Regions from separate parts of the Anabaena sp. WFMT genome, predicted to be linked through region 2. Evidence: predicted binding sites of a transcription regulator. Region 2 holds the regulator's gene; the other holds the start of a gene.

Region 1 (5,520 bases), on a different contig from region 2:
CTTTGTTAAAGATGCGACTAAAAATCTTAGGAATATCCTCTCGCAATAGAATTTCCGCGCCTCCTATTGGTAAAATTTGATTACGAGCATCTGCAACGGTCAAAGAATCTACAATTATTCTGGCTAAATCATCGGTGCTAACAATAGATGTACGGTTTTTAGGATCACCGATAAGTAAATACAAACCAGTTTCTCGAAAGCGTTCTGCCAGTGGTAGCAAGTTTGATGCTAGTCCAGCCGGGCGTAAAATAGTGTAATCTAAGCCACTACTTTGCAGATATCTCTCTACGGCTCGTTTTGCTTTGAACACGGGTGCATCTTCATATCCTCTATCAGCACCTAAAACGGATATGAAAACAAAATGTTCAACACCTTGGACTTTAGCTTGGTCAATGAGTTCAATATTAGCGCGGTAATCCAAGGAGAGTGCATCATTACCCGAACCGTGAGTGCTGATTATATGTTTAATGCCTCGACAAGCTTTTTCAATGTCCTGTTCTCGTTGCAAATCCCCAATGAAGATATCAGAACCCCGATGTTCTAACTCGCTGTAATGGGATGTGAGACGGACAAACGATCGCACAGGCTGCTGTTGTTGGCGCAATAGTCGCACGACGCGACGACCAATTCCTCCAGTTGCTCCAGTGACTAGAATCATAGCTTTTGGATTTGAGTATGGGGCTATTCCTCTAGTTCAGTTTAATCACTATTTTCCGTTGAGAAAATTCTCAGAATCCGAAGTTGTGCCATTTTGCCTACAATGGAAATCTTAGGCTGCGATTTATACTGTCTTGACTCCGATAATGTTGCGCCGTTACACCCTTTAAAGATTTACTTATAAATGGTCTGTTTGATATTGAGGAAAATTAAATGACACTATTAAAAGATCAAGTTGCGATTGTCACGGGAGCATCACGGGGAATTGGGAGAGCGATCGCACTCCAACTAGCATCTCAAGGCGCTAAAGTAGTTGTCAACTATGCCAGTTCTAGCGCAGCAGCAGACGAAGTAGTAGCAGAAATTATCGCTAATGGGGGAGATGCGTTCGCACTCAAAGCAGACGTTTCTCAACCAGATCAAGTAGAGACACTCATTAACACCACCATTGACAAGTTTAAGCGTGTCGATATTTTGGTTAATAATGCAGGCATTACCCGCGACACCTTACTATTACGAATGAAATTAGAAGATTGGCAAGCAGTTATAGACCTAAATTTAACTGGTGTATTTTTATGTACAAAACTTGTCAGCAAAATTATGCTTAAACAACGTTCTGGGCGAATTATTAATATTGCCTCCGTCGCTGGACAAATGGGCAACCCAGGACAAGCCAACTACAGCGCCGCCAAAGCAGGTGTGATTGGTTTTACCAAAACAGTTGCTAAAGAACTAGCTTCCCGTGGCATCACCGTTAACGCCGTCGCTCCTGGCTTTATCACCACCGACATGACCAGCGATGTCAAAGCCGAAAATATTCTCCAATTCATCCCCCTGGGTCGCTACGGTCAACCTGAAGAAATTGCTGGTATGGTGCGCTTTCTTGCAGCTGATCCCGCAGCAGCTTACATCACTGGTCAAGTCTTGAATGTAGACGGGGGAATGGTCATGTAACTCGTAATTCGTAATTCGTAATTTACCGCCATGTAAAGGAAGAAATACATTAATTAAGACCGTGGTATAAATGCGCGGAATGTGCGTACTTGCACAACCTTAGTATTATTAATTCAATTACGAATTACGAATTATCAATTACGAATTACTACGTATTCTTTGCCAGATAGTAAAACCCAAAAGCAAAATAATACTAGCGGCAGATGTAGCCATAACTGGTAAAGTCATACCTTGTATTCTCATAGCCAGCAAATTAAAAAACAAAGTAATTGACCACAGAGTCAAAGCTGCGTGGCGTTGGGATAACCCCCAAGCCAACAAACGGTGATGTAAATGGTCTTTACCGGGAGTACTCAGGGGGTTTTTTCCTGCTAGAAGTCGCCGTACAAAAACCTGAGTGGTATCTAATACTGGCAACATCAGAAATAAAACCGTGGGTACAAGAGCATAAACGGTGTTTTGTTGGAGTTTTCCTAAAATACTAGTTGCTGCTAATACGTAGCCGAAAAAATATGCCCCGGCATCACCCATAATGATCCGTGAGGGATAGAAATTGTGCCTCAAAAATCCCAGTGCAGCACCTGCTAAAGCGGCTAAAACTAAGGTTGCTGCGGCTCGATTATTAAACTGAGCCGAAACCCCTAACAAACTCATGGCGGTAATAAAACTGATTCCTCCCGCCAAACCATCCATACCGTCCATCAGGTTGATGGCATTGGTAATACCTACTACCCACAACACTGTCAACGCCATCGACAATAGCGAGTCTATGGGTGTACCAAAAGTAACTTTAATACTAATGCCATTTGCTACCAGCAAGAGTGCCGTGATCATCTGCGCCCACAAACGCACAGAAGGAGGTAAGCCAAATTGATCATCAATAAAGCCAACCAGGACTAAGATAGATCCTCCCAAAAGGATTGTTAGTACCTGAGCTAACACCCCTTGGAGTTCAATAGGTCGTAAGAGACTAGCCAACACCAAAGCGGCAATAACACCGGCATAGATAGCCAAACCTCCGGCATTAGGTAAAGGTTCTTGGTTAAGTCGTCGGGCATTGGGTTGGTCTGCCCAACCGACCCGCAAGGCAAATTGACGTATTGCCGGAATTAAACGCCAAGTCACAAACCAAGCCAAAATAAAAGTAAATACTACCGCTAACCAGCCGGTGCCGCTAGGGTTAGCAATGCCAAGAGACTTAAGGGAGTTGTCTAGGTTCATCTCCCACTTTAACCATTACTGCTAGTATTGAAAATCAGCATCAATTGTAATATTAATCAATTTTTTATTAGAATTTCTTAATTTGAGTGGCTAAGGGACTTAGCACTCTTTGCCTGTGAGTGCTAAATTGTCTAATGGAAGCGCTAGAGAAATTAAACATGGCGAAAATTATTGCATTTGATGAAGAATCACGGCGGGCATTAGAAAAGGGTATTAACGCTCTGGCTGATGCGGTGAAAATCACCTTGGGGCCAAAAGGTCGCAACGTCCTTTTAGAAAAAAAATTTGGTATACCTCAAATTGTCAACGATGGTATCACTGTTGCCAAGGAAATTGAATTAGAAGATCCTTTGGAAAACACTGGAGCTAGACTAATCCAAGAAGTGGCATCCAAAACCAAGGATGTGGCTGGGGATGGAACTACTACTGCTACGGTTCTAGCACAAGCTTTAGTTCGAGAAGGACTCAAGAACGTTGCCGCAGGTACTAACCCTATTAGCTTGAAGCGGGGAATTGATAAAACCGTTGAGGCACTCGTGCAAGAAATTGCTAAAATTGCCAAACCAGTAGAAGGAAGTGCGATCGCTCAAGTAGCTACCGTTTCGGCTGGTAATGACGAAGAAGTCGGCAATATGATTGCTGAAGCTATGGAAAAAGTCACCAAAGATGGCGTAATCACCGTAGAAGAATCCAAATCCCTCACTACCGAATTAGAAGTAGTGGAAGGGATGCAAATTGACCGGGGTTACATTTCTCCATACTTCATCACCAACAACGAACGGATGACGGTGGAATTTGAAAACGCCCGTATCCTGATTACCGACAAAAAAATCAGCAGCATTCAGGATTTAGTACCTGTCTTAGAAAAAGTTGCCCGGTTAGGTCAACCTTTACTGATAATTGCCGAAGATGTAGATGGCGACGCTTTGGCGACTTTAGTTGTCAACAAAGCGCGGGGTGTATTGGCAGTTGCTGCTATCAAAGCTCCTGGCTTTGGTGAACGCCGCAAAGCTTTATTACAAGATATCGCGATCCTCACCGATGGACAGATGATTTCTGAAGAAATCGGTTTAAGTTTGGATACCGCAACTTTAGAAATGCTGGGAACTGCCCGCCAAATCACCATTGACAAAGAAAACACCACAATTGTATCTGCTAGTGACATCAAGCCAGAGGTACAAAAGCGGATTGCTCAAATTCGTAAACAGTTGGAAGAAACTGATTCCGACTACGATAGCGAAAAACTACAAGAACGCATTGCCAAACTAGCTGGTGGTGTGGCAGTCATTAAAGTGGGTGCAGCTACAGAAACCGAACTCAAAGACCGCAAACTGCGGATTGAAGACGCACTCAACGCCACCAAAGCCGCAGTCGAAGAAGGCATTGTTCCCGGTGGTGGTACAACCTTAATTCACCTGTCTTTGCAAATAGATGCAATCAAGAACACCCTTGATCCTGAAGAAAGAATTGGCGCAGAAATTGTCCAAAGAGCCTTAGAAGCTCCCCTACGGCAAATTGCAGATAACGCTGGTGTTGAAGGTACTGTGATTGTTTCTAAAGTCAAGGAAACAGACATTAACATCGGCTATAACGCTGCTACTGGAATATTTGAAGATTTAATCGCCGCAGGTATTATTGATCCTGCCAAAGTTGTCCGTTCCGCTTTGCAAAACGCCGCTTCTATTGCGGGAATGGTTTTAACAACCGAAGCCATCATTGTTGAGAAACCTGAAAAACAAGCTGCTGCTGCCCCTGATATGGGTGGTATGGGCGGTATGGGCGGTATGGGCGGTATGGGCGGCATGGGCGGTATGGGCGGCATGGGCGGTATGGGTATGTTCTAAGTACCGAGTACCGAGTACCGAGTACCGAGTACTGAGTATTGAGTGCTGAGTAAAAAAACAGGAGGCATTCGCCAGTTTTATGGAGTTCCTCCTGACTCCTGTACGGGCGTTCGCGTAGCGTGCCGGAGGCATCAGCATTCGGAAAATAGCCTTGGCCAAAAACTGATAATTGATCGCCCGAATGCTTCGCCCCTACTACTCCTGTATTCTGTTTGATAAATTTTGATTTTTTATACAGTTTGTCTTCACAAAAGGGCAAACTGTTTTTTTGTGTCTTGAGAAAATTATGATTTTTTCTTGATTACGGTCGTAATTTCCATGCAGATAAAAGCATAATAGAAGTGTGAGTGATATGTTAGCCCCTTTACAATCCCTGCAACAGGGTCACTGGTTCAAGTTGATTTGTGGAGCCAGTTTCCAACATTTACCTGCGGTCAGAAGTTTAACATTAGCCTACACTTTGGCGGGCGCTGACTGCATAGATGTGGCAGCTGATCCGGCGGTGATTGCGGCTGCCCAAGCAGGTTTACAAGCAGCGAAGGATCTGGTTAGGGATGCCCAGAAGCGAGGCTTTGGTTTTCAAGGTAATTTACCTTTGTTAATGGTCAGTCTCAATGATGGAGAAGACCCCCATTTTAGAAAAGCAGAGTTTAATTCTAGAAATTGTCCAACAGATTGCCCTAGACCCTGTGAAAAAATTTGTCCTGCACAAGCGATTGTGTTTAATAATCTCAAAGATAGCTATTCAGGAATTGTGGCTGAAAAATGTTATGGCTGTGGTCGTTGCATTCCAGCCTGTCCTTATGAGATGATTGATACAGCATCATATGTGTCAACGCCGGGA
Region 2 (5,520 bases):
TGGTTTGGGGTTAATAAGCAAGCGGAGAAACGGTTACAGTTTTTACAAAAACACCTAAAACCCCAAGGGATAGAGTTTCGTCCAGAAAGCTATAATTGGTCAATTATACAGGCTTTGTTATCGAGGGGCGATCGCAGAATTTCCCATCTGCTAGAATTAACTCGTGACTTTGGCGACTCTTTGGGTAGTTATAAACGTGCTTTTAAGCAACTCAAGGGGCAAATTCCCGATTTAGATTTTTACGTCCACGCTAATTGGTCAACTGATCAGATTTTACCTTGGAGTCACTTGCAAGGGCCTCTACCTCAGTCTACACTACAAAAGCATTTGAGTGAAGCTATGGGTCATTTTCGCTCTGGGTTGGAAGTGAAATAAACGCAGAGGTTAACGCAAAGGTACGCAGAGTTATAAAATTGAGATAATATCTAGAGATGCAAAACACATCAGAGTTTTATTGTGCTTATTGTGGTGAACCAAATTTAACTTTTATTGATTTTAGTGCCGGAATGCAACAAAGTTATATAGAAGATTGTCAGGTTTGCTGTCGTCCTAATGTTTTGTATGTCAGGATTGATGAAGATACACTAGATATTGAAATTGATAGTGAATACGAAGGCTAATTTTTAGGTTTTTCTTTCCATGCTGCATTTTAAACATTCCTCAATTATTAACGCACCAGTAGAAGTAGTTTGGAAATTTCATGAAAGATCAGACATCTTACAATTACTAACCCCACCTTGGCAACCAGTTCAAGTAATTCGTCGTGAAGGGGGAATAGACGAAGGTGCAATTACTGAATTTCGCTTGTTTGTTGGGCTTTTACCTTTGACTTGGTTAGCGCGTCACACTGAATTTGAAAAATATAAACTGTTTACTGATAAACAGATATCTGGCCCTTTTGAGTCTTGGGTACATCGTCATGAGTTTGCAGAGGAAAATGGGAAGACTAGGTTAACTGATAATATTTCTTTTTCTCTACCTGGTGGTGATGCTGTGGAATTTGTCAGTGGTTGGTTGGTACAGGTGCAGTTAGAAGCGATGTTTCGTTATCGTCATTTTGTCACAAAAAGGGAGTGTGAGTCATGACATTAAAAGGTTTTATTGGTAAAAAGACAACATTTGTGTAGTATCTAAAGAATCACGATAAACGCATTTAAAATCACTAAAACCGTATTTTTCAGAAATTGTTTGTAAGGTTTGTTGAGTTTCAGGAAAATCGCTAGATGACATATGATTTTCTACCATTGAATATTCTTGAGGAGTTAATAAAGACCAATATTTTTCTACATTTTCTAAATAACGTTTCACATAGTTGTCTCTGCTTTCTTCTTCTTTACGCACAATATCAATGAGAATAAAAATACCACCTGGTATTAGGAGTTTTTTAACCTGCTTAATTAAATTATCTTTTTCCTCAATTTGCAGATGATGGAGAGCAAAAGATATTAAAATCACATTAAATTTATTCTCTTTATTTTTCGCTAATTCAGAAGTTAATTCCCAGCAATCTCCTTTAATAAAATTTGTTTTACATTTAGTTACGGCTAGATTCTTTTCAGCCCCTTTAAGTGCCGGATTTGATAAATCTATACCTGTATATTCAGCAATTTGGGTATTTAGTAAAGCTTGAGAGGTGAAACTAGCATCACCACACCCAATATCAAGCATAGTAAAAGGTTTTTGAAAGTAGTTAAGTAGTAATTCATGTAGCACAACATAAATTTCGTGGTGTCCCATGTAATTCTTATTTAACACTTTTTGATAAAGCTGCCATTGTTCGTTAAAAAATTTTTTGGGGAGAAACGATTCATTTTGATTAATTTCGACTTTTATAGAATCTGGCATATTTTTAATTTTCCTAGTTTGTAGATTTTAAATGCAATTGAATGTATCTATCGTTTTTGAATCACAAAATTTTATCAAGTTGTAGGTGTAAATAATTTTTGTTGTATTCTCTTTTACCCATCTACTGCTTTTAGAGGTGGCCGCACACATAAATAAATCAACGCCCCAAATAGAGGAATTAAAGCAAATAACCAAAATAATTGATTATCTTTCCAACCACGTCGTGTCATATCATCTCCTAATAAGGCCGGAAATAATAGACTCAACATACAAAAGTCTAAACTCATTACATGAATAAAACGGCTAGTTTGCCATTGTTGTAAAAAATTAGCCCAATCTCCTTGGAAACCATAAGCAACTAAAACACCAGCACCTAATGTTAATAAAATGCCAGTTATACGCGAATCGAAGATTTTCAGAAATAAATTTTTTTTGCCTATAAACTCTTGATTTGGTTCTCTTAAAGCTAAATATGGTAAAAGTGCAAATGCACCAACTGCAAAGGAAGCTGTAGCAAACGGCCAAGCTGGTATTTTTTGCCCTCTACCATCTATAAATAATACGGCACTATAGATTAAAGGCCAAATACCCATGATATTAAATAAGGCAATTATTATAGGATTAATACCTTGCCAATTACCTGTAGACAGATTTTTAATTAATTCTAAACTCTCTGGGAAATTATCAGGAGGAGCAAAGAAAAAGGCATAGGAAATAAATCCTAGCCATAACAAACCAAAGGCAATTTTTCTCAACATGATTTAGGCAATTTAACTAAAAGCTTCTGAGAGATAATCTGCTGCTGCGGCTACAACTGCGATCGCACTTTCATAGTCTAAACGAGTTGGTCCCAAAACTCCCACACTCCCTACCGGTATAGAACCCCGACGATAGGTAGAAGAAATTAAAGTACAACCACGAATTGGTTCTAGTGGGTTTTCTGCACCAATACGAACTGTTACCCTTGATTTACCAGTTTCCTCAGTTTCTGGTTCCTCACAGATTAAACGCCACAACTGTTCTTGTTCTTCTTCCAAAAGATGGATGATAGTTTGTACTTGCTGTAATTGGGAAAATTCTGGCTGACGCAAAACTTCCCCTACCCCCCGCACCATAATTTGTGTTGCAGCTGGTGCTAGAGTGCGACGTGTCAACTCTGCAATTGAATTTTTCAAGAATTCACCATAGCGTTGAAACTCTTGGTCTAATTCACTCCAGTCAAGTTTAGCTAACTCCAACAAACTGCGGCCTCGTAAGTGACTATTTAGAAAATTGGATACAATTTGCAACTCATGATCAATTACCTCAGGATCAGGTTTAGTTTCTGACGACGCTGTGAATAAATCCATCACCTTAGAATGCGTCTCATAACCATCTGTCACCACAATCAGCATAATTGTACCAGGTTCAATCTGCACTAATTGCAAATGTCGTAACTGTGCAGTAGTCGGTTGTGGCATAGTAATCAAAGTAATGCAGCCACTCAAAGTTGCTAAAATTTGTGCAGCACCTTGCAATAGAGCTTCCAAACTCCAATCTTCCCAATGTAGACGTTGTTGTAATGCGGCTTCTACCTCTTTAGTTAAAGCTTCTGTTCGTGTACCATCTCGGAAAGAAGGTGTAATTAGTTGATCAACATAAGTGCGATAACCAGAATCAGAAGGTATCCTCCCCGCTGAAGTATGTGGTTGGTAAAGTAAACCAGATTTTTCTAAAACACCCATGACATTGCGAATAGTTGCAGAACTAACACCAAGGTCAAACTCCTCAATTAGAGCTTTAGAGCCAACAGGCTCTGCCGTAGCAATGTAGTGGCGTACAGTTGCCCAAAGTATATGCTGTTGTCGATTTGTCAGCTGAACTTGCATAGGTGATATTTTACTGAAGGCAAATTTTAATCAAAGGTTGAAAAAATATTGTGGCTATAACCGCAAAGCAAAAAAAGGTTAATAATTATTTAATTAAGATAGCAAATTATATACTCGTATGATGGTGATTAACGCAAAAGTTACCCTTAATTCATCATCACAGCGTATTACCTGATACAGCTTGACCATAGCACCAAAAGCTGCGTTTAAGATGAGATTTTCATCTTTTTCTGTATTCTTTCATAAGCTTCTAAGCAATGCTGTATTTTTCGATACTGATTTATTTATTTGATAGACAGGGAATGGAATTGAGGAGGACAAATCAAGTTAAAAATACTAAACTTCTGCCTCCTGCCCCCTGTCTACCAATGTTAATACTGAGGAACTGAAGAATCAACTAATATCGAATAAGCAGAAATACCACCCGTAATATTTTTAACATTTGTAAATCCTTGAGCAACTAACCATTGACACATCTGAGCAGAGCGCACACCATGATGACACAGGACAAGGGTTTCTGCATGGGGATCAAAGCGGGTGGGGACTTGCTCACCCCATTCGGCAAATTCACTCAGGGGCAGGTTGACAAACCCTTCCAGGCTTGCTATTTCAACTTCTTGGGGTTCGCGCACATCCATTAGCTGCAAACTAGAATCACCTGCTGCAAGACGTTGTGCTAGTTCTTCTACGCTAATTGAGGCAAAGGGTTGAACAAAAGATGTACCTGTCATGTAGTTTTTCTAAACGATCCTATACTATTCATGGTGACAGAAAAGCTGGAAAATAGGTTTAGTGAACAGTCAACGCTCATTTTATGGTTTCCTGGTAGCTGGTGTCATCGTCTTGCTACTAATTGGTATTGCTGGCTTTTATTGGTTTTTTGGTAAAAGTCCATTCAACCTCAGTGTTCCTAAATCTGAACCTGGGGCTGCTATATTTGTGTCAAAAATGTCACCTGTGATGGTGTCATTATTAATAAATCCCGACCGTTTGCAAGCAATAGAGCAAAAAGGGGACATTTCTAAGCTCAAAAACAGTTTATTGGCAAAAAGTAATATAGATTTCCAAGATGATATCAAACCTTGGCTAAGTAATGAAATTACACTAGCTGTTACTAGTGAAGATATAGACCGCGACCCAGAAAACGGACTGCAACCAGGGTATCTGATGGCGCTTTCCACTGAAAAGCCAGAAAAAAGCCGTGAGTTTGTAGAGTTATTATTCTCCAAACGGGCTTTAGCTGGAGCAAATTTGGCGGTTGAACAATACAAAGGTGTGAAGTTGCTTTCTGATACCCCAGAAGTAATAACACCTGAAAAAATTCAAAATCGTTTAGCTGGTGCGGTTGTTGATAATTTTGTTTTGTTTGCTAATGATGCTAAGGTTTTACGAGAAGCGATTAATAATGTCCAAGCACCGCAATTGAATTTGAGTGATTCTCCTGAATATCAAAAAGCTGTTCAAGAGTTGCCTAAAGATGCTGTAGCTGTAGCTTTTTTGAATCTGCCCATAGTTGCTAAGTGGCAAGGATGGGAATTAGTAGAATCAATCTATGATAGCCAAATTGTTTCTTTAGTATTAAATCCCCAAGGATTGCTGGCGGAAAGCACATTTTTAGCAACTACAAAAGTTGCTCCTCCATCTCTATTATTGTCTAAACCTGTGGGTGCATTGCACTATATTCCCGAATCGGCAGGTTTGGCTGTTGGTGGGGTGAATTTAAGTAATTTAGGTGCAAGCGATTTAGCAAAACTGTGGAAACAAGGAACAGCAACAATCTACGGTTCTGAGGAACAAGCTATTTCTC

What was found. The regulator HrcA, encoded in region 2, represses chaperone genes, less so after heat shock. The targets are predictions, from matches to a motif close to TTAGCACTCNNGANTCNNGAGTGCTAA.
Region 1: groL (chaperonin GroEL) is a predicted target of HrcA. The motif match lies at 2,932-2,958, and genes of this name have one in related genera.

Annotation. Positions count from the first base shown of each region.
Region 1 is NZ_JBPWOA010000002.1:108,641-114,160, reverse strand. It holds gene ACSQ6I_RS00780 (SDR family oxidoreductase) at 1-658, opposite strand, end outside; gene fabG (3-oxoacyl-[acyl-carrier-protein] reductase) at 871-1,611, shown strand; gene ACSQ6I_RS00770 (MraY family glycosyltransferase) at 1,750-2,832, opposite strand; gene groL (chaperonin GroEL) at 2,991-4,676, shown strand; gene ldpA (circadian clock protein LdpA) at 5,020-5,520, shown strand, end outside.
Region 2 is NZ_JBPWOA010000006.1:53,246-58,765, forward strand. It holds gene ACSQ6I_RS05015 (B12-binding domain-containing radical SAM protein) at 1-375, shown strand, start outside; gene ACSQ6I_RS05020 (CPXCG motif-containing cysteine-rich protein) at 432-620, shown strand; gene ACSQ6I_RS05025 (SRPBCC family protein) at 640-1,086, shown strand; gene ACSQ6I_RS05030 (class I SAM-dependent methyltransferase) at 1,099-1,845, opposite strand; gene ACSQ6I_RS05035 (DUF2834 domain-containing protein) at 1,959-2,603, opposite strand; gene hrcA (heat-inducible transcriptional repressor HrcA) at 2,616-3,713, opposite strand; gene ACSQ6I_RS05045 (rhodanese-like domain-containing protein) at 4,085-4,444, opposite strand; gene ACSQ6I_RS05050 (DUF3352 domain-containing protein) at 4,506-5,520, shown strand, end outside.